3 regions of the Pseudomonas sp. NUPR-001 genome follow, and region 2 is predicted to be linked to each of the others. Evidence: predicted binding sites of a transcription regulator. Region 2 holds the regulator's gene; each other region holds the start of a gene.

The links. The regulator sigma-54, encoded in region 2, starts transcription at its own class of promoters, with help from an activator protein. The targets are predictions, from matches to a motif close to ANTGGCATNNANNTTGCTNT.
Region 1: a site for sigma-54 is predicted at 7,762-7,781, ahead of flgB (flagellar basal body rod protein FlgB). Genes of this name have one in related genera too.
Region 3: a site for sigma-54 is predicted at 4,152-4,171, ahead of ACP6KB_RS08480 (CmpA/NrtA family ABC transporter substrate-binding protein). Genes of this name have one in related genera too.

What each region holds. Positions count from the first base shown of each region.
Region 1 is NZ_CP197353.1:4,326,578-4,336,437, reverse strand. Features, by position in the region: gene bkdR (Bkd operon transcriptional regulator BkdR) at 1-176, shown strand, start outside; gene ACP6KB_RS19755 (glutamine synthetase family protein) at 382-1,623, shown strand; gene ACP6KB_RS19750 (MFS transporter) at 1,717-3,039, shown strand; gene ACP6KB_RS19745 (flagellar brake protein) at 3,127-3,870, opposite strand; gene ACP6KB_RS19740 (flagella synthesis protein FlgN) at 3,951-4,418, opposite strand; gene flgM (flagellar biosynthesis anti-sigma factor FlgM) at 4,464-4,778, opposite strand; gene flgA (flagellar basal body P-ring formation chaperone FlgA) at 4,945-5,697, opposite strand; gene ACP6KB_RS19725 (chemotaxis protein CheV) at 5,769-6,698, shown strand; gene cheR (protein-glutamate O-methyltransferase CheR) at 6,749-7,576, shown strand; gene flgB (flagellar basal body rod protein FlgB) at 7,820-8,227, shown strand; gene flgC (flagellar basal body rod protein FlgC) at 8,231-8,674, shown strand; gene ACP6KB_RS19705 (flagellar hook assembly protein FlgD) at 8,688-9,392, shown strand; gene flgE (flagellar hook protein FlgE) at 9,420-9,860, shown strand, end outside.
Region 2 is NZ_CP197353.1:4,874,131-4,883,990, forward strand. Features, by position in the region: gene ACP6KB_RS22310 (ATP-binding cassette domain-containing protein) at 1-15, opposite strand, end outside; gene ACP6KB_RS22315 (KpsF/GutQ family sugar-phosphate isomerase) at 261-1,235, shown strand; gene ACP6KB_RS22320 (KdsC family phosphatase) at 1,236-1,760, shown strand; gene lptC (LPS export ABC transporter periplasmic protein LptC) at 1,769-2,341, shown strand; gene lptA (lipopolysaccharide transport periplasmic protein LptA) at 2,328-2,852, shown strand; gene lptB (LPS export ABC transporter ATP-binding protein) at 2,853-3,578, shown strand; gene ACP6KB_RS22340 (RNA polymerase factor sigma-54) at 3,758-5,251, shown strand; gene hpf (ribosome hibernation-promoting factor, HPF/YfiA family) at 5,329-5,637, shown strand; gene ptsN (PTS IIA-like nitrogen regulatory protein PtsN) at 5,650-6,114, shown strand; gene rapZ (RNase adapter RapZ) at 6,118-6,972, shown strand; gene ACP6KB_RS22360 (HPr family phosphocarrier protein) at 6,993-7,265, shown strand; gene ACP6KB_RS22365 (ZIP family metal transporter) at 7,282-8,175, opposite strand; gene ACP6KB_RS22370 (superoxide dismutase) at 8,187-8,798, opposite strand; gene ACP6KB_RS22375 (hypothetical protein) at 8,801-9,262, opposite strand; gene fumC (class II fumarate hydratase FumC) at 9,283-9,860, opposite strand, start outside.
Region 3 is NZ_CP197353.1:1,824,233-1,834,092, forward strand. Features, by position in the region: gene ACP6KB_RS08465 (protein kinase domain-containing protein) at 1-814, opposite strand, end outside; gene ACP6KB_RS08470 (nitrate/nitrite transporter) at 824-2,035, opposite strand; gene ACP6KB_RS08475 (ANTAR domain-containing response regulator) at 2,284-2,859, opposite strand; gene ACP6KB_RS08480 (CmpA/NrtA family ABC transporter substrate-binding protein) at 2,875-4,089, opposite strand; gene ACP6KB_RS08485 (quinone-dependent dihydroorotate dehydrogenase) at 4,241-5,263, shown strand; gene rmf (ribosome modulation factor) at 5,359-5,574, opposite strand; gene rlmKL (bifunctional 23S rRNA (guanine(2069)-N(7))-methyltransferase RlmK/23S rRNA (guanine(2445)-N(2))-methyltransferase RlmL) at 6,116-8,317, shown strand; gene ACP6KB_RS08500 (sensor domain-containing diguanylate cyclase) at 8,424-9,860, shown strand, end outside.

The DNA of each region.
Region 1 (9,860 bases), 550 kb from region 2:
CGGATTACTTGCTGCGCGTACTGCTGCCCAGCATCCAGGCGCTGGAGCGCTTCCTCGATTACCTGACGCGGTTGCCGGGGGTGGCCAATATCCGCTCCAGTTTTGCCCTGAAACAGGTGCGCTACAAAACTGCGTTGCCGTTGCCGGCCAATGGCATGACCTTGCGCGGTGACTGATTACCCCAACACCCCTGCAGGGGCGGGCTTGCCCCGCGAGACTGCTTGAAATTCTGAACACTCGGTGCGTATGTTGTAGCTACCTACTTCCAAGGATAGTGTCATGACGACCAGTGGCCAGTGCGCGCTCGCCGAGCGATTGTCCGGTATCGATGAAATCGAGTGCATAACGCCAGACCTCAATGGCGTGCCGCGCGGCAAAGTAATGACCGCTGCCGGTTTTCTTGAGGGCCGCCGATTGCAGATGGCCCGTGGCGTGCTGCTGCAGTGCATCATGGGCGGCTACCCGGCAGCCCGCTTCTATGGCAGCGACGACGGCGACCTGGCCCTGGTCGCCGACCCTCAACAAATCCACCGCCTGCCCTGGAGCGACGAACCACGCGCGCTGGCGATTTGTGATGCAGTCGAACTCTCTGGTGCAAGCTCGGGGCTGTCCAGTCGCGGCCTGCTCAAGGCAGTGATTGCGCGTTACGCCGCCCGTGGCCTGGCGCCAGTGGTGGCCACTGAGCTGGAGTTTTTTGTCTTCGCCCCCAACACCGATCCGCACCAGCCATTCTTACCGCCCGTGGGCAAAGATGGTCGCCGTGAAGACGGGCACTCGGCGTTCAGCGTCAGCTCCAACAATGGCCTGCGGCCGTTCTTCAGCGAGGTCTATCGCTGCATGGAGGCCTTGGGCTTGCCGCGTGACACCTTTATGCATGAGATGGGTGTCAGCCAGTTCGAGATCAACCTGTTGCATGGTGACCCGTTGCTGCTGGCCGATCAGACCTTGCTGTTCAAACACCTGCTCAAGGAGGTGGCGCTCAAGCACGGCCTGACCGTGGTGTGCATGGCCAAGCCGCTGGCACATACCCCGGGCAGTTCCATGCACATTCACCAGAGCCTGGTGGACATCAATACCCAGAACAATGTGTTCAGCGATGGCGACGGCCAACCGACGCCGACCTTCTACCATTTCATCGGTGGTTTGCAGGCGTGCATGGCTGACTTCACCGCGCTGTTCGCGCCGAACGTCAACTCTTACCAACGCTTGTGCCACCCCTATGCGTCGCCGAACAACGCCTGCTGGTCGCAGGACAACCGCGCAGCCGGCCTGCGAATTCCAGCCAGCTCACCCATGGCACGGCGCGTCGAGAACCGTTTGCCTGGCGCCGATACCAACCCCTACCTGGCCATCGCCGCCAGCCTTGCTGCCGGTCTGTACGGGATCGAGCAGCAGCTTGAACCGACGCCAGCGATCCAGGGCGAGTTCGAAGTGCCCGAGCAGTTGAGCCTGCCGTGTACCCTGCATGCGGCCCTTGAGCGTCTGAAGCGCAGCGCACTTGCACGGGAGCTGTTTGGCAATGAGTTCATCGATGGTTACATCGCCACCAAGACCCTGGAACTGACCAGCTTCTTTGATGAAATCACCCCGTGGGAGCGTCGCGTGCTGGCCGCTCAGGCCTAGCCTTTTTTTGCCTTCACGATCTGCACTGGCGCTATTTTCACTTATGCTTTCAAGCAGTTTTTCCACCTGCTCAAGGGGCCGTACGGGACGCTGATGCGACAGATCTGGAAGTCTTTTCGCGCGTTGTATTTCGCCGCGCTGATGATGTTGATTGGCTCCGGCTTGTTGAGTACCTACCTGGCCTTGCGGCTGGCGGCCGATCATGTCGACAGCCTTTGGGTCGGTGCGCTGATGGCGGCCAACTATTTCGGCCTGGCCCTGGGCGGCAAGATCGGTCACCGGCTGATTGCCCGGGTCGGGCATATTCGTGCCTATGCCACCTGTGCCGGTATCGTGGGTGCGGCTGTGCTAGGGCATGGCTTGGTCAGTTGGTTGCCGGCCTGGGTGGTGCTGCGGGTGATCGTTGGCCTTGGCATGATGTGCCAGTACATGGTCATTGAAAGCTGGCTCAACGAGCAGGCCGATGCCAAGCAGCGGGGGGCGGTGTTCAGCGGCTACATGATCGCGTCTTACCTGGGGCTGGTGCTCGGCCAACTGATCCTGGTGGCCCACCCGCAACTGGGGCCGGAGCTGTTGATGCTGGTGGCCATGTGTTTTGCCCTGTGCCTGGTGCCGGTGGCAATGACCCGACGCATACACCCGGCACCGTTGCGTCCGGCGCCGATGGAGCCACGCTTCTTTATCAAGCGGGTGCCACAGTCATTGAGTACGGTGCTGGGCTCGGGCTTGATCGTTGGCTCGTTCTACGGTTTGGCACCGGTGTATGCGGCCAAGCAGGGGTTGAGCACCGAGTACATCGGCTTGTTCATGGGCTGCTGTATCTTCGCCGGTCTGCTGGTGCAATGGCCGTTGGGGTGGCTCTCGGATCGCTATGACCGTGCGGTGTTGATCCGTAGCGTTGCCGTGGGCCTGGCGATTGCTGCCTTGCCCCTGGCGATCATGCCAACCGTGCCTTTGCTGATCTTGTTCATCGCCGGCTTTGTCGTGTCGTTACTGCAGTTCTGTCTGTACCCCTTGGCCGTGGCGTTTTCCAATGACCATGTGGAGAGTGAGCGGCGTGTTTCGCTCACTGCCATGCTGTTGGTGACCTATGGCGTTGGCGCCAGTATCGGGCCGCTGGTGTCGGGGGTGCTCATGAAGGAGCTGGGCCCTCAGATGCTCTATGCCTTCTTTGTGTTCTTTGCCTTGGTGCTGGTCTGGCGGATTCGTCCGAAGGCGGTTACCGGTATGCATCAGGTGGATGATGCACCGCTCAACCACGTGGCCATGCCGGCGGCGGGCTCGCCGTTGTCGGCAGCGCTCGACCCGCGGGTGGATGAGCAGGTTGTGCAGGATCAGATGCAAACGCCGGTGGCGGCTGAAGATACAGAAGAGGAAGAGGGTGAAGGCGAGGGGGAGAAGCCGGCGTCGGTGTGAGCTTCAATTAATCGCGGGGCAAGCCCGCTCCCACAGTGGATCACATCCAGCCTGTAGGAGCGGGCTTGCCCCGCGATCTGCCAAAACTCAGTAATCGTCTTTGTCGAACCGCCGCGCTTCACGCTGCAGCTGATACACAAAGGTTTCAATCTTGCGTTGCATCTGCCCGTTCAGGTTGTGAAAGCGCACACCGGCAAAGGTGGTGTTGAAGCGCTCTTCAAAGTGCAGGTGACGCAGCTCCACTTCAACCTGGCTCAAGCCCAGCGGTGTGCCGGCGGCAAACTTCTCGTAGACCTGACCCAGCTGCAGGCGCTCTTCGACATTGCCTTCAAAGCGCAATTTGCAACCGGTGGCGGAGATGTCCAGCAACTTGCCACGCAGTTCGCCATTGCCCTTGAGCTTGTCGCCATCGAGCTTGATATCCACCAGCTGCGACAGCTTCAATGCTGCACGGAAGGCATTGCGCCGCTGGTGGTAAGCCACTTCGGTCGGCAGTGCGCCACGGTAGCAGCGATGGCCATCAATCTCGCAGATGCTCAAGGCGGTGTTGCATTCCCAGGCAATGCGCACACCATCATGAAAACCTTCGACCCGGAACGGTTCGCCGTTTTCCAGGTAGCGCTCACCATCGCGGGGGATCATTTCATCGAACGCCAGGCGATTGTTTTCGCGGTCGACTTCAACCACATAGCTCTGGAAGCGCTGGCTGCGCTCGTGGAACGTGATGATTAACGGGTCATGGCTCTCTTGTAGCGACCGCAAGTTAGCGGCAATTTCCAAAGGAGTAGTCAGGACCTTTGGCGGCTGCGGAGCTTCTGCTTCATTGAACACGGGTAATCAATCTCCAGGCAAAAACGGCACACGCAAGTAACGGCATTTTGCCAGTATGTTCCGTGCCTTGATACAGGGAATCAAACCTGGCTGAGCGCCCGAGGTTTGGCAAGAGGGGAGGTCGACCCGCGAGCGTCGTAGAGCGACGGTGATTCGCCGCCCATGAGGATTCTGATCTGGTTGGCGGTGCTGCTTTGCTGAAGCTGGATCGAGCGGCCGTTGCGCTCGTTGATCACCTGGCAATCGGCGAGCATTTTGCTCAGCGCATCGAGTTGCTGCAGGAGGCGTTCGCCCACTGGCGACTGGCTGGCCAACTGCTGTACGCCTTCGCGGTCCTGGCTCAAGCCGAGACTGGCGAGCAGTTGACTGCGGCGCCGACCTTGCTGTTCGAGAAGAATAACCAGCGATTGCTTGCGTGCCAGCAGGGTTTCCAGCAGTGGCATGTCGCGACCGAGCAGGGCGATTGCTTCGGTCTGCAGCAATTCAAGCATTTGTTGCGCTGGCGCAAAATCGTCTTCGATCAATTGCAGCAAGGTAGTGTCGTGCATAGCTGGCTCTTTGGTTCAAGCGTCCTGAAGTCAGCGCGCCAGGGGCTAGCGCTGGGCTTCGAAATTAAGCAGTTTGCTGGCGACACGACTGCTGTCGACCTGGTAGCTGCCGTCGGCGATAGCTTGTTTCAACTCCGCCACGCGGGCGCTGTTGACAACGGGCTGGTCGCGCAGCTTATCGCTGACCTTTTGCAACTGCTGGGCCTCGTGGCTCAGGTGTACGGTTTCCCCGCTGGTGCCGGCCTGGCTGACGCTGTCGGCCTTGGCTGCGGTGTTGCTGGCGGTGCTTTCCTGGCTGTTGCCAGTGCGCACGCCGGCAACCGACGGAGAGTTATTCAAACGACTAAAGTCGATGACCATGATCAGAAAACCTCTGGGTATAGGGACGCTTGCCTTGTTTTCGGCCAAACCGAAAGAAACTTTAGGCGCAAATATCTACAAACTGCGCACTACGTTCGGGGCACCCAATGGACACAGTTTAGGAAAAGCAGTTCCTGACCGCTAGCGTTCTTCTCGGTTTCCTCGTTTACATGGCCACTTCGACCTGTCCCGGCCCGGTTACCCTGGCCTTGACCACCCGTTTGGAATTGAGGTTGCGTACCCGGATCTGCTCGCTCTGGCCGCCTTTGCTCAAGGCTTCGCCAGGCATGCGCACGCTGAGGGTGCCGCTGCGCGCGGTAATCACCACCTGGTCGCCCTTGCGGATCACTTCAGCCTGCTCCAGATGTTGCGGGGTCAGCACCTGATCCATGACCGTCGGTCGGACGACTTTGAGTCCGACGGCCTGATCAAGGCTGCTGAGAAACCCCTGGTTGAGCAGGCCGACATCGCGTTCGCGCAGGATGACGTCTTGCTCACCAACAATGCTTTCGCGCTTGAGTGGGCGCGCCACGGTAACGACATTGCGAAACAGGCGTACCTGGGCGGGAACAAAAACTGTCCAGGGCGACGTGCCTTCACAGCGTACTCGCACCGTCACACGGCCCAACGGTTGTGCCGGGCTTTCCAGCGAGGCATCCAGTTGCCGGTCGCACAGCGGCATGCGCAGGCGCGGGTCGAGGGTGTTGACCTGAATCTCGTAGCGGCCTTCGGTCTGGCTGCTGGCCAGGTAGTCTTCCACGGTGAATTCAAGAAACCCTTGGGTGACACCGATAAGCTGTTCAGGCAAGGTAAAAGTGTCAGCCAGAGGGCGAACGCCAGGGACCAGCAAGCACAGCGCAGCAAGGAGGCCGGGCAGCGGGCAGGTCAGGCGTCGGAAAAATGTCGTTTTCGTGTTCATACGATTAAAAAAAGCAAAGCGCGTGCCGACACTGGGTACAAAGCTTGAAGCGTTTGGTGAAGGAGTCTGGCATGGCGGGTGTAATGGATTCGGTGAACCAGCGCACGCAACTGGTTGGACAGAATCGTCTGGAGCTGTTGTTGTTCCGCCTCAATGGCGAGCAGCTCTACGGGATTAACGTGTTCAAGGTGCGGGAGGTGCTGCAGTGCCCACCCTTGACGGTGATGCCCAAGTCCAACCCGGTAGTGCGCGGTGTCGCGAATATTCGTGGGGCAACCATCCCGATCCTCGATCTGGCGATGGCGACCGGTATGCCCGGTCTGAGTGAAGATGTCAGCAAGAGCTTCGTGATCATCACCGAGTACAACACCAAGACCCAGGGTTTTCTGGTGCACTCGGTGGAACGCATCGTCAACATGAACTGGGAAGAGATCCATCCGCCACCCAAGGGGACTGGCCGCGATCACTACCTGACCGCCGTGACCCGGGTCGACAACAAGATGGTCGAGATCATCGACGTGGAGAAGATCCTCGCCGAAGTCGCGCCAACCTCCGAGTCGATCTCTGCGGGTGTGGTGGATGCCGAAGTGCAGGACAAGGCGGTACTGCTGCGGGTGCTGACGGTCGATGATTCGTCGGTGGCGCGCAAGCAAGTCAGTCGTTGCCTGCAGACGGTCGGGGTGGAAGTGGTGGCGCTCAACGATGGCCGCCAGGCGCTCGAATACCTGCGCAAGCTGGTCGATGAGGGCAAGCGTCCGGAAGAAGAATTCCTGATGATGATCTCCGATATCGAGATGCCGGAGATGGACGGCTACACCCTGACGGCCGAGATCCGCAGCGACCCGCGCATGCAAAAATTGCACATCATCCTGCATACTTCGCTCTCCGGAGTGTTCAACCAGGCGATGGTCAAGAAGGTCGGGGCGGATGATTTCCTGGCCAAGTTCAAGCCCGACGACCTCGCTCAGCGCGTCGTCGATCGCATCAAGGCCACGCACTAACGGCCAGGGGGTAACCCCTGGCGGTTCACATGATTTAAGAGGCGGCACCATTGTCTACGGGTAATTTGGATTTCGAACAGTTCCGGGTCTTCCTGGAAAAAGCCTGTGGCATCCTGCTGGGCGAAAATAAGCAGTACCTGGTCTCCAGCCGTCTCAACAAGCTGATGGAGCAGCAGGGCATCAAAACCCTGACCGAACTGGTACAGCGCATTCAAAGCCAGCCGCGCAGCGGTTTGCGCGAGCAGGTGGTGGACGCCATGACCACCAACGAAACCCTATGGTTTCGCGACACCTACCCGTTTGAAGTGCTGAAGAACAAGGTCTTGCCTGAGCAGATCAAAGCCAACCCTGGCCAGCGCTTGCGCATCTGGTCGGCGGCTTGTTCGTCGGGGCAGGAGCCGTATTCGATTTCCATGGCGATCGACGAGTTCGAGCGCAGCAACATTGGCCAGTTGAAGATGGGCGCGCAGATTGTTGCCACCGACCTGTCGGGGGCCATGCTGACCAACTGCAAAACCGGTGAGTACGACAGCCTGGCGATTGCCCGTGGCTTATCGCAGGAGCGCCTGCAGCGTTACTTCGATGTGAAAGCGCCAGGGCGTTGGGCGGTCAAGGCGCCGATTCGCAGCCGGGTGGAATTTCGCTCGTTCAACCTGCTTGATAGCTACGCCAGCCTGGGCAAGTTCGACATCGTGTTCTGCCGCAACGTGCTGATCTACTTCTCGGCTCAGGTCAAGAAAGACATTTTGCTGCGCATTCATAGCACGCTGAAACCGGGTGGTTATCTGTTTCTTGGCGCTTCCGAGGCGCTCAACGGTTTGCCGGATCATTACCAGATGGTTCAGTGCAGCCCAGGCATCATCTACCAAGCCAAATAACCTGTAGGAGCGGGCTTGCCCCGCGATAGCGATTGACCTGACACATCGCTTCGCGGGGCAAGCCCGCTCCCACAGTAGGCGGCAATTGCCGCTTTGCTGGCGCCCGGCGGAAAGCCTTTGCCGCTTTTCTGGCATTGCCGCCACCGGCAATCCCCTTAAAACCCCGTATTTACGGGGTTTTGTTTTTTGGCATGGCTCTTGCTCTAGCTCAGTCAACGAAAAACCTTCGAAGGTTTCCCCGACATGAGCATCAGCTTCGACAAAGCGCTTGGCATTCACGAAAAGGCACTGGGCTTTCGCGCTCAGCGCGCCGAGGTGCTGGCCAACAACATCGCTAACGCCGACACGCCGAACTACAAGGCGCGTGACATGGACTTCGCTTCGGTGCTGGCCGCCCAGGCCGAGCAGACCAGCAAGGGCCATTTCGCGCTGGACCGGACCAACGCCCGGCACATCGAAGCCGAAGGGCTGAGCATGGGTGATGAGACCCTGCAGTACCGCACGCCGATGCAGCCGTCGATCGACCAGAACACCGTTGATGCCCAGCTTGAGCAATCGAGCTATGCGGAAAACGCCGTGGGTTTCCAGGCCAGCTTTACGCTGCTCAACAGTAAATTCAAAGGGCTGGTATCGGCCCTGCGCGGAGAGTAAGTCATGTCCCTCGCCAGTGTCTTCAACATTGCCGGTAGCGGCATGAGCGCCCAGACCACGCGTCTGAACACCGTCGCTTCGAACATTGCCAACGCCGAGACGGTGTCCTCGAGCATCGATCAGACCTACCGCGCACGTCACCCGGTATTTGCCACCACCTTCCAGCAAGCCCAGGGCGGTGTCAGTCAGTCGTTGTTCCAGGATCAGGACGCAGCCGGGCAGGGCGTTCAGGTGCTGGGTGTGGTCGAGGATCAAAGCAACCTTGAGGCGCGCTACGAGCCTAACCATCCTGCTGCGAACAAAGACGGCTATGTCTACTACCCGAACGTCAACGTGGTCGAAGAAATGGCCGACATGATCTCGGCCAGCCGCTCGTTCCAGACCAACGCCGAGTTGATGAACACGGCCAAGACCATGATGCAGAAGGTCCTGACCCTGGGTCAGTAACAGGAGTAGGCGTATGACCACAACCAACACGACCGCAGGTGTCAGCAATGCGGTGTTGCAGTCGCTGCAAAAGCCTGAGACCACGGGTAATAACCCCAATACCGGTAACGCCGGCAGCGCCTTGGGTAAAGATGCGTTTCTGCAACTGCTGGTAACGCAGATGAAGAACCAGAACCCGCTCGATCCTCAGGAGAACGGCGAGTTCGTTGCGCAGTTGGCGCAGTTCAGCAGCCTGGAAAGCATGCAGACCCTCAATGAATCGGTCGCCACTATCGGTGGTGCATTCTTGTCGTCGATTGCCCTGCAGGCGTCTTCGCTGGTGGGTCGCAATGTGGTGGTAGAAACCGACAAAGCAGTGGTCGATACCAGCAAAGAGATGAAGGGGTCGATGAACCTGACTTCGTCCAGCACCCTGACCACCGTCGGTATCTATAACAGTGACGGCGACCTGGTGCGTACGCTCGAACTGGGTAGCCAGAAGGGCGGCAAGGTCGACTTCACCTGGGACGGCAAGGACAGTGACGGCGAAGTAGCACCGGCCGGCACCTACACCTTCAAGGCCTCGGGCACCATCGATGGTGTAGCGAAAACGATGACCACCAACCTGCCGGCTTCGGTCAGCAGCGTAACCATGGGCAGCAACGGTTCGGAGATGATGCTGAACCTGGCTGGGCTCGGCAGCATCGGGCTGTCGAAAATTCAATCCATTGGAATCTAGGGCCGATACAGCGGCAGGAGTGAGCACATGTCTTTCAATATCGGTCTGAGCGGACTTTACGCAGCAAACAAAGCCCTGGGCGTAACCGGCAACAACATTGCCAACGTTGCCACCACTGGCTTCAAATCGTCGCGCACCGAATTTGCCGACCAGTATGCCTCGTCGATTCGCGGTACCAGCGGTCGCACGACTATCGGCAGCGGCGTGACCACCGCCGCCGTGTCGCAGATGTTCACCCAGGGTAACTTCAGCGGCACCGGTCAGAGCCTGGACCTGGCGATCGATGGCAACGGCTTCTTCGCCATGAGCGACAACGGCACCAAGGTCTACACCCGTGCCGGTGCGTTCTATAGCGACAAAGCAGGCAACATCGTTAACGCTCAAGGAGCCAAGCTGCAGGGTTATGGTGTTGATGGCGACGGCAAGGTCGTCAAGGGTGTGCTCACCGATCTGCAGATCGACACCTCC
Region 2 (9,860 bases):
GTTATCAACGCTCATCTAGACTCCTTGCAATGCAGCCTTCTCACTCAGACGCGCGCCCCCTTCATGGAGACACGCACGCCCTGAGCGGGCCGAACAGGCGGCGAACTATACCATCGCTGATAGCAGCGCCCCAAGGCCAGCGCAGTGCTTGTTCAGGCTGGGTTAAGGTTGCTCGGCGACTGTATGACAATCACAAGGTGAGGGATTTGCGCATTACCGCTATAATCGCCGCCTTTTCATCAGGCAATCCGATTTTCGACATGAGCCAATCCAGCGACCTGATCCAATCCGCGCAGCGCACCATTCGTTTCGAACTTGAAGCGGTTGAGGGCTTGCTTGCCCACATCGACGCCGATTTCGTCAAGGCGTGCGAGCTGATCCTGGCCAGTAAAGGCCGGGTCGTGGTGGTCGGCATGGGCAAGTCCGGGCATATCGGCAACAAGATCGCCGCGACGCTGGCCAGCACCGGTACACCGGCCTTCTTCGTTCACCCGGCCGAAGCCAGCCATGGCGACATGGGCATGATCACCCGCGACGACGTCATTCTTGCCCTGTCCAACTCCGGGTCGACCAACGAGATCGTTACCCTGCTGCCGCTGATCAAACGCCTCGGCATCCAGCTGATCAGCCTGACCGGCAACCCTGACTCGCCGCTGGCCAAAGCCGCCGAGGTCAACCTTGATGCGCGCGTCGCCCAGGAAGCCTGCCCATTGAATCTGGCACCGACCTCCTCGACCACTGCTGCGCTGGTACTGGGCGACGCCCTGGCGATTGCCCTGCTCGAAGCACGCGGCTTCACCGCTGAAGACTTCGCCTTCTCGCACCCGGGCGGCGCCTTGGGCCGCCGCCTGCTGCTGAAGGTCGAGAACGTCATGCACGCTGGCGATGAACTGCCTCAGGTGCAACGCGGCACCCTGCTCAAAGACGCACTACTTGAAATGTCCCGCAAAGGTTTGGGCATGACGGTTGTGGTCGAAGCCGACGGACGGCTGGCCGGGATCTTCACTGACGGCGACTTGCGCCGCAGCCTGGACCGCAATATCGACGTGCACAGCACCCTGATCGAAGCGGTCATGACCGTGCATGGCAAAACCGCCCGCGCCGAAATGCTTGCCGCCGAAGCCCTGAAAATCATGGAAGACCACAAGATCAGCGCACTGGTGGTCATCGACAAGGACGAGCGCCCGGTTGGCGCCCTGAACATGCACGACCTGTTGCGTGCGGGAGTGATGTAAATGAGCCACGACCTGCTCCAGCGCGGCAAGGCCATCAAACTGGCTGTGTTCGACGTGGATGGCGTACTGACTGATGGCCGCCTGTACTTCCTCGAAGACGGCAGCGAATTCAAGACCTTCAACACCCTCGACGGCCAGGGCATCAAGATGCTCATGGCCTCGGGCGTAACCACGGCAATCATCAGTGGGCGCAAGACCCCGGTGGTCGAGCGCCGCGCCAAGAACCTCGGCATCCCCCACCTGTATCAGGGCCGTGAAGATAAATTGGTGGTATTGGACGAGCTTCTCGGCCAACTCAACCTAAGCTATGAACAGGTTGCCTATCTGGGCGACGACCTGCCAGACCTGCCGGTGATCCGCCGCGTTGGCCTGGGCATGGCCGTGGCCAACGCTGCAGCCTTTGTCCGCGAGCACGCCCACGGGATCACCCAGGCCCGTGGCGGTGAAGGCGCCGCCCGCGAATTCTGCGAGTTGATCCTGCAAGCCCAGGGCAATCTCGACGCGGCCAACGCCAATTACCTGTAGAGCGACACATGTTCAGTAAAAAAATCCGCACCATTGCGCTGTTCAGTGTGATTACCGCCTTGCTGGTGGCAGTCGGCTACTGGAACATCGGCCCTGAAAGCTTTCTCGACAAGCCGGTAGCCCGTGTCGACGAAAAGGCCATCGACTATTACGCCACCAACGCCCACAGCGTGCAGTTTTTGCCTGACGGCAAAATGCAGTACGAAATGACCGCCGACAAAGTGGAGCATTTGATGGTCAGCGAGGTCACCCTGCTGACCAAGCCCGACCTGCAAATGTACCGTGGCACCACCTACCCTTGGCATGTGCAAAGCGAGAAAGGTGAGGTCAACCCTGACGGCTCAGAAGTGGAACTGATCGATTCTGTGCGGGTTGCCCGCACCGACGAAAAAAACCGCACCATGATCATTACCACCAGCCGGATGACGGTGTTCCCGCAGAAGCAATATGCGCAAACCGAGCAAGCCGTTAGAATCGACGGCGCCGACGGCGTAACTACGGGCAACGGAATGAAAGCGTATTTGAAAGACGGCAGGATGGACCTGCTGTCCAACGTAAGAGGACAGTATGAGGCTCGTTAAAACCCTCCCCTTTTTGCTCAGCCTGAGCGCAGCACTGGGAAGCGCGAGCGCCTGGGCCCTGCCGAACGACCGCGACCAGCCTATCCGCATTCAGGCTGACAACGCGCACCTGGATGACAAGAAAGGGGTTGCCACCTACACCGGCGACGTCATCATCACCCAGGGTTCGATGATGATCAAAGGCAACACCGTAACCATCACTCGCGCCGAATCCGGCGACATCGACGTGGTGACCTCGGTGGGCAACCTGGCCTACTTCGAGCAGCAACAGAGCGCTGCCAAGCCAGACAAGATGCAAGGCTATGCCGTTACCATCCAGTACCAGGCGCAAAAAGACCTGGTGGTGCTGACCGACCGCGCCAAAGTGGTCAATGAAGGCAATACCACCGAAGGCGAGAAGATCGTCTACAACACCAAGTCCCAGGTAGCGACTGCCGGTCGTGGCGGTAACGTCACCACCCCACGTCAGCGTATCGACATGGTGATCCAGCCGAAGAAGAAGGCCGAGTAAATGGCGACCCTCAAAGCCCAGCACCTGGCCAAGAGCTACAAGAGCCGACAAGTGGTCCGCGATGTCAGCATGTCGATCGACAGCGGCCAGATCGTCGGCCTGCTCGGCCCTAACGGCGCCGGCAAAACCACCTGCTTCTACATGATCGTCGGCCTGGTTCAGGCCGATCAGGGCCGCGTCCTGATCGACGACCTGGATGTCAGCCACCAGCCCATGCACGGCCGCGCCCGTGCTGGCATCGGCTACCTGCCTCAGGAAGCGTCGATCTTTCGCAAGCTGTCGGTTGCCGACAACATCATGGCGATCCTCGAAACCCGCAAAGATCTCGATACCGCCGGGCGTCGCAAGGAGCTGGAAAGCCTGCTGCAGGAATTCCACATCAGCCACATTCGCGACAACCTCGGCATGAGCCTTTCCGGCGGCGAACGTCGCCGCGTGGAGATCGCCCGCGCCCTGGCCACTGCGCCGAAGTTCATCCTGCTCGACGAACCCTTTGCCGGTGTCGACCCGATTTCGGTTGGCGACATCAAGCAGATCATCCACCACCTCAAGGCCAAGGGCATCGGTGTACTGATCACCGACCACAACGTCCGCGAGACGCTGGATATCTGCGAAACCGCTTACATCGTCAACGATGGTCAGCTGATTGCCGAAGGCGATGCAGAAACCATCCTGGCCAACGACCTGGTCAAAGAGGTGTATCTGGGCCACGAGTTCCGCTTGTAAGTTCGAAGCGACACAGCGCTTGCCTTGGGTGGCTGGCCCGGTGAAAACCGGCTTAATTGTTACAGCACCCTAGGCAAACGCTCCAATTTCAGGCATATAACTTGCTTAAAATTGGCGCTTCGGTGCCCTAGTAGTGGATGGCGCATGTGCGCCGGCGACAAAGGTGTTAAGCCCCTGCCATGAAACCATCGCTCGTCCTAAGAATGGGCCAGCAACTGACGATGACCCCGCAGTTGCAACAGGCCATCCGCTTACTCCAGCTGTCTACCCTGGACCTCCAGCAGGAAATCCAGGAAGCGCTGGAATCCAACCCGATGCTCGAACGTCAGGAAGACGGCGACGACTTCGACAACAGCGACCCGATGGCCGACAACGCCGAGAACAAGCCTGTTGCCGAAGTTCAGGACACCAGCTTCCAGGAAACCACGCAAACCGTGGACAACCTGGAAGACGGCGAATGGAGCGAGCGCATTCCCAACGAGCTACCGGTCGACACCGCCTGGGAAGATATCTACCAGACCAGCGCCAGCAGCCTGCCCAGCAACGACGATGACGAGTGGGACTTCACCACCCGTACTTCGGCGGGCGAGAGTCTGCAAAGCCACCTGCTCTGGCAGTTGAACCTGGCGCCGATGTCCGACACTGACCGGCTGATTGCCGTCACCCTGATCGACTGCATCAACAACCAGGGCTACCTCGACGAAACCCTCGAGGAAATCTGCGAGTCGTTCGACCCCGAACTGGATATCGAGCTCGATGAAGTTGAAGCGGTGTTGCACCGCATTCAGCAATTCGAGCCTGCCGGCGTCGCCGCCCGCAACCTCAGCGAATGCCTGCTGCTGCAACTGCGCCAACTGCCCGCCAGCACCCCGTGGATGGCCGAGGCACAGCGCCTGGTACGTGACTACATCGACTTGCTCGGCAGCCGCGACTACAGCCAGCTGATGCGCCGCATGAAGCTCAAGGAAGACGAGCTGCGCCAGGTCATCGAACTGGTTCAGAGCCTCAACCCACGCCCCGGCTCGCAGATCGAATCCAGTGAAGCTGAGTACGTGGTGCCCGATGTCATCGTGCGCAAAGACAGCGAGCGCTGGGTGGTCGAGCTCAACCAGGAAGCCGTGCCACGCTTGCGGGTCAACCCGCAGTACGCCGGCTTCGTCCGCCGCGCCGACACCAGCGCCGACAACACCTTCATGCGCAACCAGTTGCAGGAAGCCCGCTGGTTCATCAAGAGCCTGCAAAGCCGCAACGAAACCCTGATGAAGGTCGCCACCCAGATCGTCGAGCACCAACGCGGGTTCCTCGACCATGGCGACGAAGCCATGAAGCCGCTGGTGCTGCACGACATCGCTGAAGCGGTGGGCATGCACGAGTCGACCATTTCCCGGGTCACCACCCAGAAATACATGCATACCCCGCGCGGAATTTACGAGCTGAAGTACTTTTTCTCCAGCCACGTGAGCACCTCCGAAGGCGGTGAATGCTCGTCTACAGCGATCCGCGCGATCATCAAAAAACTGGTTGCTGCGGAAAATCAGAAAAAGCCATTGAGTGACAGCAAGATCGCTGGTTTACTGGAGGCACAAGGTATCCAGGTAGCCCGTCGCACCGTCGCCAAGTACCGCGAGTCCCTCGGCATCGCACCGTCGAGTGAACGCAAGCGACTGATGTAGCCCCTGAGATAACCACCGCAGTTCAGTGGCAGGCGCAACACCTGCCTCTTATGCACGGGCAACAAAGGAGAAGCTGTATGCAAGTCAATATCAGTGGACAGCATGTAGAAGTCACCCAACCGCTGCGCGAGTACGTCGAACAGAAACTGAAGCGGCTGGAAGGACACTTTGACAAGATCACCAACGTAACGGTGATCATGAAGGTCGAGAAACTGCAGCAGAAAATTGAAGCGACGCTGTTTATTCCCGGCGGCGAAGTGGTTGCAAATGCCGAACACTCAGACATGTATGCAGCGATCGACGCCTTGACCGACAAGCTCGACCGCCAACTGAAAAAACACAAGGAAAAACAGCAAAGCCTGCTGCAAGGTGCAGCGGCCCGCTGATCCCCCTCATCCATGATCCGACTTGAAACCATCCTGACCCCCGGCCGTTCCCTGGTGAACGTGCCGGGTGGCAGTAAAAAGCGCGTACTCCAGGAAATCGCCACGCTGATCAACCGGGAAGCCCCGGACCTGGAGATGCAAGACGTTTTTGAAAGCCTGGTTGCCCGGGAGAAACTCGGGTCGACTGGTTTTGGTAATGGCATTGCCATTCCACATTGCCGCCTCAAAGGCTGCTCATCCCCCATCAGCGCCCTGATGCACCTGGATGCACCGATCGACTTCGACGCCATCGATGGCGCCCCGGTCGATTTGCTGTTTGTCCTGCTGGTTCCAGAAGCGGCCACCGATGCGCACCTTGAGCTTTTGCGCCAAATTGCCAGCATGCTTGACCAAAAGGTCGTGCGTGACCGGCTGCGTGCCGCCGATAGCAGTGAAGCCCTGTACCAGGTTGTACTGGACGCACAAAACGGGCTTTAAACTATGCGCCTAATTATCGTCAGTGGCCGATCCGGCTCCGGCAAGAGCACCGCCCTCGCAGTTCTGGAGGACAACGGTTACTACTGCATCGATAACTTGCCGGCAGGGCTGCTTCCGCAATTGGCGGAAAATGCCCTGATCAACACCGAGCTGATGCAGCCCAAAGTGGCGGTATCGATCGATGCCCGCAACCTGCCCAGCCACCTGACACGCTTCCCCGAGCTGCTTGAAGATGCACGCAGTCGGCATATCCAGTGCGATGTACTGTACCTGGACGCCGATGAAGACACCCTGCTCAAGCGTTTTTCCGAAACCCGCAGACGTCACCCACTGACCAACGCCAATCGCTCGCTGGCCGAAGCGATCCGGGTCGAGAGTGACTTGTTGGGGCCGATTGCCGACCTTGCCGACCTGAAAATCGACACCACCAACCTGAACCTGTATCAGTTGCGTGACTCGATCAAACTGCGTCTGCTGAACCAGCCGGAGCCCGGTACTGCGTTTCTGGTCGAGTCGTTCGGCTTCAAGCGCGGCATGCCGGTCGATGCCGACCTGGTGTTCGATGTGCGCTGCCTGCCCAACCCGTATTGGAAACCGGAGCTGCGTGAGCATTCCGGCCTGGAGCAGCCAGTGATCGAGTACCTGGCCGCCCAGCCCGATGTCGAGGAAATGTTCCAGGACATCTCCAGTTACCTGCTCAAGTGGTTGCCGCGCTTCGCCGCCAGTAACCGCGCGTATGTCACCATTGCCATTGGCTGTACCGGTGGTCACCACCGTTCGGTGTACCTCACCGAGCGCCTGGGCCAGTTGCTGCAGCAATCTCTGAAGAACGTCCAGGTTCGCCACCGCGACCTCTAGCCCACAGGACCACCGCCGCGATGCCCGCTCGTGAAATCACCATCATCAACAAGCTGGGGCTGCACGCCCGGGCTGCGGCAAAGTTTGTCGGCGTGGCCGGACGCTTCCCCTGTGCAGTGCGTATCGGTCGTGCGCCAGAAAAAATGATCGACGGCAAGAGCATCATGGCGGTGATGATGCTCGCCGCCGGTAAAGGCACCCAGGTGCACCTGCACACTGAGGGTGAAGAAGAAGACGCAGCACTCGATGCGCTGGTCGAACTGATCAACAACTACTTTGACGAGGGCGAGTAACCGCCCTCGCTTCGCCTCACGCCATCGCCGTATCCATCACCATCATCAAACAGAAGCCAATGCACAGCCCCAGGCTCGCCAGGCGATGATGGCCATTGCTGCGTGATTCAGGAATGATTTCCTGAGTCACCACCAGCAACATCGCGCCCGCCGCACAGGCTAGCCCTAACGGCAGCAACAACTCGGCCACCGTCACCAGCCAGGCGCAGATCACTGCCGCCAACGGCTCGACCAACCCGGACGCCGCACCAATGGCAAACGCCTTGAAGCGCGCCATCCCGGCCCCAGCCAGCACCAGCGCAATGACCAGGCCTTCGGGTACATCCTGCAAGGCGATGCCCATCGCCAGGCTATCGGCATCCGGCATGCCACCGCCCGCCGACACGCCAATGGCCATGCCTTCGGGAATGTTGTGGGCAATGATGGCGATCACGAACACCCAGATCCGTGCAGCGATCACCGGCTGCTGCGTACTGCCCACCAAGGCCTCAGGTGAGGCGCCGGATACTTTTAGATCGACCAGGTAAAGGCAGAAGGCGCCAAGCAGCAGACCGAAACTGATCAGTCCCCCAGCGCCCCATTTCCCCAGGCCAATTGCGGCGGCAGCATCCAGCCCCGGAATGATCAGGGAAAATGCAGTGGCCGCCAGCATTACCCCGGCACCAAAACCTAGCAAGGTATCGGCCAAGGCTACCGGCATGCTCCGGATCACCAGCACCGGCACCGCGCCCAATGCCGTTCCCAGCGCGCACAAGGCACCGCCTTCAAGCGCACGCATCATCCGCGGCTCAAGGTCTAGCCAGGCAAACCCTTTTGCCACCAGCAAGGCACAGCCGACCAGTAGCAACAAGGTCCCCAGCGCCAGGCGAAACAGGCGCACACTACCAATGGACATCACATCCGAGCGCATACCGGTTCGACTCACACGAGGGCGGCGGTGTAGCGACGCTCTACTTCGGACCAGTCGATCACGTTGTAGAAGGCGCTGATGTATTCAGGACGGCGGTTCTGGTACAGCAGGTAGTAAGCGTGTTCCCACACGTCCAGCCCCAGAATCGGCGTGTTGCCGTTCATCAACGGGCTGTCCTGGTTGCCACTGCTTTCCACCACCAGTTTCTTCTCCGGGGTAACGCTGAGCCAGGCCCAGCCGCTGCCGAAGCGGGTGAGTGCAGCCTTGGTAAACGCCTCCTTGAAGGCATCGAAGCCACCCAATTGCTCATCAATCGCCTTGGCGACCGAGCCTTGGGGCTCACCACCGCCCTGAGGCGACATGACCGTCCAGAACAGCGAATGGTTGGCATGGCCGCCACCCTGGTTGATCACTGCGGCCTGCAGGTTCTGCGGCAGTTGTTTGACTGCGGCCACCAGTTGCTCGACCGGCCATTTTTCCCATTCGGTGCCCTCAAGCGCTGCATTGAGGTTATTGATGTAGGTCTGGTGGTGCTTGCTGTGGTGAATCTGCATGGTCTGGGTGTCGATGTGCGGTTCCAGCGCATTGTAGGCGTAAGGCAATGCAGGCAAGGTATGAGGCATTATCAGTGGATTCCGTAATGATGAGCTGAAGACCCTGCGCGTTCCTGACCGGCGATAACCACCGGCTGAGGGCCATGGCGATGGAGCAGGCGCTCAGTACGCGGGTACTGGCCGTACTCACTGATGAAATTCAGTAATTCGGTGTAGGTCTTGCTGCTGTGGCGCAGCGCCGCTTCGCGCAGCGCTGGCGCCAGCCGAGGGTCCTGCATGGCTTGCAACAACCGCTGGTGGATGGCGCAGAGGTACTCTGCGCTCTCCTGCGGCTGGTTCAAACGCAAGTGCAGGTCGGCCAGGTTGTGATGTGCAATCACACACACCGCCACCGCTTCGTCGGCGTCATGCCAGCGCTCGAACAACACCTGGGCCAAGGCCAGGGCCTGGAGATACAACTCGCGGGCATCGACCAGTTCGCCTTGATCGAACAGGCGATTGGCAATTTCGGTGGTGCGTTTCCAGTGCTGCATGACAAACCTCCAGTGCGGTATCAGATACCGCCAGCCGTGAGCTTTTCCGGGTCGAGCAGCACTTCCAGCTGGCTGCGTGGCAGATCGGTGTGCTCCAGGGCCACCTCAATGATCGGACGCCCCTGCTTGTAGGCGGTCTTGGCGATCTCCGCAGCTTTCTGGTAGCCGATGATCGGGTTCAGGGCGGTGACCAGGATCGGGTTACGCGCCAAGGCTTCTTTCAGCTTGGGCTCGTTGACCTTGAAGCTGGCAATCGCTTTGTCGGCGAGCAGGCGGCTGACATTGGCCATCAACTCGATGCTGCTGAGCAGGTTCTGGGCAATGATCGGTAGCATCACATTGAGCTCGAAGTTGCCCGACTGCCCGGCCACGGCGATGGTGGCGTCGTTGCCGATAACCTGAGCGGCGACCATGGCGGTGGCTTCCGGAATCACCGGGTTGACCTTGCCAGGCATGATCGACGAACCGGGCTGCAAGCCTTCCAATTCAATCTCTCCCAGGCCTGCCAGCGGTCCGGAGTTCATCCAGCGCAGGTCGTTGGCGATCTTCATCAGCGCTACCGCCGTGGTTTTCAGCTGACCCGACAGGGCAACCGCAG
Region 3 (9,860 bases), 3.0 Mb from region 2:
GCCGGCTTTGATTGAGCAGTTGCGCCACGCTCCAGCCGTCGATGGATTGGCCGTTGCGCAAGGTATCCGGCAGCGGCCATTGCTGCAACTGCGCCAGCGAGTCGCCGAGGTTGCTTTCGCCCAGGTGGTCGATGCGCACCAGCAGGGCGCTGGCGTTGTCCTGGCTGCCGCTGTGATGGGCGGAGCTGACCAGCGTCTGGGCTGCGTCCTGCAGGTCGATCTGTTCACGCAGCACCGCCCTGATTTGCGACTCGCTGAGGCTGGCCCAGACGCCATCGCTGAGCAGCACGAAACATTCTCCGGCGTGCAGGTCGCCTTCCAGATAGTCGACCTGCAGGTGCTGATCAAGGCCCAGGGCGCGTTTGAGCACATGCTGCATGCCCGGTTGGTCCCAGACATGATCTTCACTGATGCGCTGCAACTGGCCTGCACACCAGCGATAGATCCGGCAGTCGCCGACATGCGCGAGGGTGAAGCGCCGCCCGCGCAGCACCAGGGCACTGAGGGTGGTGAGCAGGGGTTGACCGCCGCCATTGGCGCGCAACCAGCGGTTCTGCGCCAGCAGCAGGCGGTCTAGGGCCTGGGCCACGCCCCAGGTCGGTGGCGTGGCGTAATAGTCCAAGGCCAGCGACTGCAGGCTGGCACGCGCTGCCAGGCCGCCGTCGGCGCATTGGCTGACGCCGTCGGCGAGGGCAAACAGATAGCCTTTGCTGGCGGCCAGCTCCGGGTTTGGCGTTACCAGGCGCAAGGCGTCCTGGTTCTCTTCCCGCGGCCCTGTGGCGCTGGCTTGGGCGAAGCTCAGTTGCAGGCTCATGGTGCGGCCTCAGACCCGTGCTGCGGTGACTGCAGCCGAGCCCCAGGTGGTGCGCCAGCGTTGTTTGACGCCAATCAGGCCGAACCAGGCCAGCACGCCCAGGCTTGCGAACAACCACAAGCCCAGTTGGTAGTCGCCGCTGTGCTGCTTGATGGCGCCCAGGCCTGCAGCAAGCAGGAAGCCGCCGATCCCGCCGGCCATGCCGATCAGGCCAGTCATGACCCCGATTTCCTGACGAAAGCGTTGCGGCACCAGCTGGAATACCGCGCCGTTACCCGCACCAAGACCGAGCATGGCGCTGACGAACAAGGCCAAGGCCGCGACCGAGCTGGGCAGGTTGAAGCCGACTGCGGCGATGCACAGCGCGGCGACGGTATACATTGCCAGCAGCGTGCGGATGCCCCCGAAGCGATCGGCCAGGGCGCCACCCAGTGGGCGCATCAGGCTGCCAGCGAATACGCAGGCGGCGGTGTAATAGCCTGCGGTGACCGGGCTCAGGCCGTACTGGTCATTGAAGTAGCCGGGCAGGGCGCTGGCCAGGCCGATGAAACCACCAAAGGTGACGCTGTAGAAAAACATGAACCACCAGCTGTCGCGATCTCCCAGGGCTTTGAGGTAGTCGGCCATGGCCTTGGGTTTTGGGCGTTGTGGCGCATTGCGTGCCAGCAGGGCGAACAGCACCAGGGTCAATACCAGTGGGATCACGGCAAAGCCGAACACGTTGTTCCAGCCAAAGCTGGCAGCCAGCACCGGTGCCAGGAGGGCAGCGAACACGGTGCCGGAGTTACCGGCGCCAGCGATACCCATGGCCTTGCCCTGGTGTTGCGCGGGGTACCACTGCGAAGCCAGTGGCAGAGACACGGCGAAGGAGGCACCGGCAACGCCGAGGAACACCCCGAGCAACAAGGCGTGCTCATAGCTGTGAATCCCCAGGTTCCAGGCGCAGAACAGGGCAATGATGACGATCACCTGGCCAATCAGGCCGGCGGTTTTCGGTGACAGGCGATCCACCAGAATGCCCATGCCAAAGCGCAGGATGGCACCGGCCAGAATCGGCGTGGCGACCATCAGGCCGCGTTGTTGGGTGGTCAGTTGCAGGTCGGTGGCAATCTGCACCGCCATGGGGCCGAGCAGGTACCAGACCATGAAGCTGAGGTCGAAATACAGAAAGGCGGCGAACAGCGTGGGGATATGCCCGGACTTCCAGAAACTCGTATTCATCGAACACCTCGTTAAGCGTTACACCCAAGGGGAAGAAACGAAAAAGACGTCGCCATCCGGCTCGCTGCTGCGAGGGGAGTGCGACGTCTTTGTCGTGTAAGGGGGCAACCGCCGTTGGCTACCTGTACTCAATGCTCAGCAAAACCCGGGCCAGAACGTCTGGGAGTCCACGGTGGGAGCGGGCTTGCCCCGCGATTGCGGTGTGCCTGAACGCTGGCTATCGCGGGGCAAGCCCGCTCCTACAGGCGTTAGCCGAGTAAATCGCTCATGGCGATGATCTGTTCGGCGACCTGGATCAGTTTCTGCTGTTTGCTCATGGCCTGGCGGCGCATCAAGGTGTAAGCCTGCTCTTCGTTGCAGTCTTTCATTTTCATCAGCAGGCCTTTGGCCAACTCGATGCGCTTGCGTTCGGCCAGTTGCTGGTCGCGTGCTTGCAGTTGGGCCTTGAGTGCCTGGTCGCTTTCAAAGCGCGCCATGGCCACGTCGAGTATCGGCTGCAGGCGCGCGGCATGGATGCCTTCCACGATGTAGGCGCTGACCCCGGCCTTGATCGCCTGGCGCATTACGCCTGGATCATGCTCGTCAGTGAACATGACAATCGGGCGCGGTTGGTCGCGGCTGACCAGGATCACTTGTTCCATGACATCCCGGCCCGGTGACTCGGTATCGATCAGCACTACGTCTGGGTGCACCAATTCGACGCGGGCTGGCAGGTCGATGGTCAGCCCTGACGCCTCGATCACTTCAAAGCCGGCTTCAACCAGTGCGGCCTTCAGGCGCCCGACTTTTTTCTCGGTGTCATCGATCAACAGGATTCGCAGCATCGGGGCGTCTCCTTATCAGCGACGGGCAAGGGCAGCGGGCGTTTCGGCCAGCGCATGCAGGGCGAAGCTGCGGGCGTAAGCGGCAGGGTCGCTACCGTCCCAGTAGCGGCCATCGATCAGTTGGCTACGGCGCATGTTTTGTTCTGTGCAGGGCACGCCAATGGCAGTGGCGGCGTCACGGTACAGGGCCAATTGTTGCACCTGGCTGGCCACGGCCAGGTAGTCAGGGTCTTCGCGCAACAGGCCCCAGCGGCGGAACTGGGTCATGAACCACATGCCGTCAGACAGGTAAGGCAGGTTGGCCCGGCCATGGTCGTGCAGGCGCAAGGCATGCGGGTCGTGCCAGTGATTGCCCAGACCGTCGTGGTAATGGCCGAGCAGGCGCGGTTCGATACTGTTCAGTGGGCTGTTCAGGTAGGCCTTGCCGCTGAGCAATTGCGCGGTGCTGCGGCGATTCTCCGGGCTCTGCTCAATGAACCGGCTGGCGGCGAGGATGGCCTTGATCAGCGCCCTGGCGGTGTTGGGGTACTGCTCGACAAAGCTGCGCGTGCAGGCAAGGACTTTTTCCGGGTGATCAGGCCAGATTGACTGGCTGGTGGCCAGGGTAAAACCTTGGCCCTGTTCGATCGCATCGGCTGACCAGGGCTCGCCAACGCAGAAACCGTCGATGCGCCCAGCCTGCAAATGGGTGAGCATTTGCGCGGGGGGCACAACCACGCTGTTGACGTCATGGAGCGGGTGGATGCCCTGGCTGGCGAGCCAGTAATACAGCCACATGGCATGTGTGCCGGTCGGAAAGGTTTGGGCGAAGGTGAGTTTTGTGCCGCTTTGGTGCACGAAACGCTCCAGCGCTTCAGGGCGGGTCACGCCTTTGCGCTGCAGGGCAGAGGACAGATTGATGCCTTGGGCGTTTTGGTTCAGGCCCATCAGCACGGACATATCCGTTGCGCCGGTACCACCAATCCCCAGGTGCACGGCGTAAACCAGGCCGTACAGGCAGTGGGCAGCATCCAGCTCGCCGCTGACCAGTTTGTCGCGCAGGCCGGCCCAGGAACTCTGGCGCTTGAGGTTCAGGCTCAGGCCGTAGGGCTGGGCGAAGCCCTGGGTCGCAGCGACGACCACGGAGGCGCAGTCGCTCAACGCCATGAAGCCGATGTTCAGGCTGTGCTTTTCCGGCGCATCGCTGCCGTTGACCCAGGCCAGTGGGGTGGTGGGGGTGTCGTTGTTCACAGTGTCGCGCCTGTGTCGGAGGGCGGGCCGGGTCGCGTGCGGAGCCGGTGTTACAGGTCAACAAAGCAACCCATATGCCAAGGCGGCGCTGTCCCCCGGACCGCGCCGTCTATATAATCGCCCCCTCACTCACGTCGAGCTAAGCCCGCCCATGTATACCCTGGCCCGCCAGCTGTTGTTCAAGCTCTCCCCGGAGACCTCCCACGACCTGTCCCTTGACCTGATCGGCGCCGGTGGCCGTCTGGGTTTGAACGGGCTGCTGACCAAGGCCCCGGCCTCGTTGCCGGTCACGGTAATGGGCCTGGAGTTCGCCAACCCGGTTGGCCTGGCGGCAGGCCTGGACAAAAATGGCGCGGCCATCGACGGTTTTGCCCAGTTGGGTTTCGGCTTTGTCGAAATCGGCACGGTCACCCCGCGCCCTCAGCCTGGCAACCCCAAGCCGCGCCTGTTCCGTCTGCCCGAGGCAGAGGCGATCATCAACCGCATGGGCTTCAACAACCTGGGTGTGGACAACCTGCTCAACCGGGTGCAGGCGGCCAAGTACCGTGGTGTGTTGGGCATCAATATCGGCAAGAACTTCGACACCCCGGTCGAGCGTGCAGTAGACGACTACTTGATCTGCCTGGACAAGGTCTATAACCAGGCCAGCTACATCACCGTCAACGTCAGCTCGCCCAATACCCCGGGCCTGCGCAGCCTGCAGTTCGGCGATTCGCTCAAGCAGTTGCTCGATGCCCTGGCTGAGCGCCGCGGGCAACTGGCTGGGCAATATGGCAAGCACGTGCCCCTGGCGATCAAGATTGCCCCCGACATGAGCGACGAAGAAACCGCTCTGGTAGCCGCGGCGCTGATCGAATCGGGCATGGATGCAGTCATTGCCACCAACACCACCCTCGGTCGCGAAGGGGTCGAAGGCTTGCCACATGGTGATGAAGCTGGTGGTTTGTCCGGTGCGCCGGTGCTGGAAAAGAGCACCCATATCGTCAAGGTGCTGTCGGCTGAGTTGGGTGGGAAACTGCCGATCATTGCCGCCGGTGGCATCACCGAGGGCAAGCATGCCGCTGAGAAGATCGCCGCTGGCGCCAGCCTGGTGCAGATCTACTCGGGCTTCATCTACAAGGGCCCGGCGCTGATCCGTGAGTCGGTAGATGCCATCGCTGCCATGGGGCGCTGAATCGCAGGGATAAAAAAGGGCCCCTTGAAGGGGCCCCTGGGCCTTAGCCCGCCGCCCGGATGGGGCGCGCATGGTGAATGAATTCAGATCCTCGTTCAGCCAACGGCGTGAAGTTCGTTGAGTCTGTGTATACCCGCAGTGCCGGTCATACCGTCCCAGTTGTCGCCACGTCCTTCGCGCCAGCCGTTAATCCAGGCTTGGCGTACCGACGGTAGAGTAAAAGGGCAAAGCTCGCGGGATTTGCCGGCAACCCCATAGTGGTAGCCTCGTGTAAATGCTTTTTCCAACGGATCACGCTTAAGTCTTCTCATAGGGTGTTGCCCTCACTTGTTGACTGTAATGTCCCGTCGGCCTCGTCTGAGGCCGGGCAGAATCGTTCTGCCGGTGTGCGCTCGCTGCCGGCGTGGCGAGCAGAAGTGTTGCCCCGTTGCGGTGACAACCTGAGATGAGTTCTAACCAATGCACGACACAGTGTGAATGATCGTTTTGTCATAAGGGCGTAACCTTTCCTAGGGTCAAAGGATAAGTAAATAAATGCTTCGGCCCAGGACGGGACGAAAAGCCCGCTATGATCAGGGTTTGATCGGCGTTGAAGTCACTTGGCCATTGCCTGGTGATAATTTGTAACAAGGCTGTCAATACGACGAAGGGTCATTTTTCACCCGGCTCGTCATGAAATTTTCATTCTGCCCGGTAATCAAAGACGTTTCTGCCCCTGGCAAAAGGTCTGGATGCCCGGGTGGCCCGGCACGCTTGCAGTGCCATTCGAGCGCTCGCTGGAACGGCGCTCGATTAAACACAGGAAGGCAATGCGCTTGCCCTCCACTTATTGCTCAAGGCACTGGATACCACATGTCGGACCGTTTCGAACTCTACCTAACCTGCCCCAAAGGCCTTGAAAGCCTGCTTGCCGAAGAGGCGCGTGGCCTTGGCCTTGAAGAGGTGCGTGAACACACCTCGGCCATCCGCGGCTCGGCCGACATGGAAACTGCCTACCGCTTGTGCCTATGGTCACGCCTGGGCAACCGTGTGTTGCTGGTGCTCAAGCGCTTCAACATGAAGAACGCCGACGACCTGTACGACGGCGTGCACGAGGTGGAGTGGCAAGACCATCTGGAAGCCAGTGGCTCGCTGGCTGTCGAATTCAGCGGCCACGGCTCCGGCATCGACAACACCCATTTCGGTGCCCTCAAGGTCAAGGATGCCATTGTCGACAAGCTGCGCACCCGTGAAGGCGAGCGCCCGTCGGTCGACAAGCTCAATCCGGATCTGCGCGTGCACCTGCGCCTGGATCGAGGCGAAGCCATCCTGTCGCTGGACCTCTCCGGGCACAGCTTGCACCAGCGCGGTTACCGCCTGCAGCAAGGCGCCGCGCCGCTCAAGGAAAACCTTGCCGCCGCCGTGCTGATTCGTGCGGGCTGGCCGCGTATTGCCGCTGAAGGCGGTGCGCTGGCTGACCCGATGTGCGGTGTGGGCACCTTTTTGGTGGAGGCAGCGATGATTGCTGCCGACATCGCCCCTAACCTCAAGCGTGAGCGCTGGGGCTTCAGTGCCTGGTTGGGCCATGTGCCGGCGCTGTGGCGCAAGCTGCACGATGAGGCCCAGGCGCGGGCGCAGGCGGGGCTTGCCCGGCCACCGTTGTGGATCCGTGGCTACGAGGCCGACCCACGGTTGATCCAGCCGGGTCGCAACAACGTCGAACGTGCCGGGCTCAGTGACTGGGTCAAGATCTATCAAGGGGAAGTGGGCAGTTTTGAGCCGCGTCCTGACCAGAACCAGAAAGGCCTGGTGATCTGCAACCCACCCTACGGCGAGCGCCTGGGTGATGAAGCCAGCCTGCTCTACCTCTACCAGAACCTCGGCGAGCGCTTGCGTCAATCGTGCCTGAACTGGGAGGCGGCGGTGTTTACCGGTGCTCCGGACCTGGGCAAACGCATGGGCATTCGCAGTCACAAGCAGTACGCGTTCTGGAACGGCGCGCTGCCGTGCAAGTTGTTGCTGATCAAAGTGCAGCCGGACCAGTTTGTCACTGGCGAACGCCGTCAGCCTGAGCGTGACGCCCAGGGCAATGACACCCCGCGCAGTGCTGCAGCAGTGGCCAGTGAACCGGCACGCTTGAGTGAAGGCGGGCAGATGTTCGCCAACCGTTTGCAAAAGAACCTCAAGCAGCTGGGCAAATGGGCCAAGCGCGAGCAGGTCAGCTGCTATCGCCTGTATGACGCCGATATGCCGGAGTACGCCCTGGCAATCGATCTGTATCAGGACTGGGTGCACGTGCAGGAATATGCCGCTCCGCGTTCAGTCGACCCGGAGAAGGCCCAGGCTCGCTTGTTCGATGCCTTGGCTGCAATTCCCCAGGCATTGGGTATCGACCAGAGCCGGGTGGTGGTCAAGCGCCGTGAACGCCAGAGCGGCACCCGTCAGTACGAACGCCAGAGCACTCAGGGGCAATTCCTCGAAGTCAGCGAGGGCGGTGTCAAACTGCTGGTCAACCTCACCGATTACCTGGACACCGGCTTGTTCCTCGACCACCGGCCGATGCGCATGCGCATCCAGCGTGAGGCGGCGGGCAAGCGTTTCCTCAACCTGTTCTGCTACACCGCAACGGCCTCTGTACACGCCGCCAAAGGCGGCGCGCGCAGCACCACCAGCGTTGACCTGTCGCGTACTTACCTGGATTGGGCACGACGCAACCTGTCGCTCAACGGCTTCTCCGACAAGAACCGCCTGGAGCAGGGTGATGTGATGGCCTGGCTGCAAGCCTGCCGTGACGAGTTTGACCTGATCTTTATCGACCCGCCGACCTTCTCCAACTCCAAGCGCATGGAAGGTGTTTTCGACGTTCAGCGTGACCACGTCGAATTGCTCGATCTGGCCATCGCGCGCTTGGCGCCGGGCGGCGTGCTGTATTTCTCCAACAACTTCCGCAAGTTCCAGCTCGACGAGCGTCTGGCCGAGCGGTACGCGGTAGAAGAAATCAGTGCCCAGACCCTGGACCCGGATTTTGCCCGTAACAGCAAGATTCACCGGGCGTGGCGCATTCAAGCACGTTAAGTGCGCGCTTGTGCTGGGTTGCAGATTGCTTGATTAGTGGCGAATAGCTATAACTGAGGGAGGTTTTGGCAAACGCACAATGCTGGCGTTATGAGTGCAATCAACTATGTCGATGCATGGCGTTCGTCCAAAAATGCTCGGCTTTCTCAGCGAAGAAGTGTCCGCCTGGCTGGTTGCCCTTGTGGCATTGGCCGTCGGCGGACTGTTGACCGCGTTTCTGGCGTTGGCAACCTACGAGTTGTACCGACAACAGCTGCGTCAACGCTTCGAGTTGCTGGCCAGCGAGCGTTACAGTCGTATCGAAGAACGCTTCGAGGATCAGGTGCAACGCCTGGATGGGTTGCGCCGGTTCTTTGTGTATGCCAACGAAATTACCCTCGACGAATTCAATGGCTATGCCCGTCCGTTGTTGCACCGCACCCAAGCCTATTCCTGGGCGCCGCGGGTGCCGGGTGCAGCGCGTGCAGAGTTCGAGCAGCGCGCGAGCCAGGTCCTGGGGATTTCCTACGCGATTCGACAGCTGTCCGATCGCGGCGATTTGTCGGTATCGCCCGCGCGGGCGCAGTATTACCCGGTGCTGTTTACCCAGGCCTTAGGCCCGCAGCGTCAGCCATTCGGCTTGGATCTGCTCTCGCAACCCCTGCGTGAGGACACCCTGCAGCGCGCCTCCAAGCCGGGCAGCATGGCGGTCTCGGCACCGCTGAACCTTGCCGATGTCGATCCCGCCTATGCCCGTGGTGTGCTGATGGTGGCGCCAGTGTTTTCCCCGCTCAATCCATCGCCTGAACCTCAGGGCTACGTCATGGCGGTGATCAGCGTGCGTCAGTTGATGGCCGAGGGCTTGCCCAATACCGCCCAGGACAATCTGGTAGTGCGTATTCGCGACTTGTCCGGGCCGGATGCTCAACACGAAGTGTTATTCCAATCGGACAACAAGGGCGCCGCTTCGCCGCTGGCGGCTACTCACTTGTTGCACCTGGCCGATCACGATTATCAGCTCGACATCCGCCCAAGCCAGGCCTTCATGCAGGCCAACCGCTCTTCGGCCGTCACGGCTGTGGTGTTTCTTGGCGGCTTGCTCAGTGTGATGCTCAGTGCCTTGCTGTTCAGCTTGTTCAGCCAGCGGCAACGCGCATTGACCCTGGTGGAGCAGCGTACCGGCGAGCTGCGCGTCAGTGAGAGCTCCTTGCGCACAACCCACAACCAGCTGCGCAGTGTGCTGGATGCCGCGACCCAGGTCGCGATCATTGCCACCAACCTGCGCGGCGTGGTCAGCATGTTCAATGCTGGCGCCGAGCGCATGCTTGGCTACAGCAGCGCCGAAGCAGTGGGCAGTCTGACCCTGGAGGCGTTGATCTCGCCTCAAGAGCTGCAGCGTCGGGCGCGGGAGCTGACGCAGCGCTACGGCCGCGACATCACCCCGGCCCAGGCCATCTTCGCGCAGACCGTTCAGGAAGGTGGCAACGAGGCGGGCGAATGGACACTGCAGCGCAAAGACGGCAGCCACCTGTTGGCCAATATGCTGGTGACGGCGGTGCTCGAT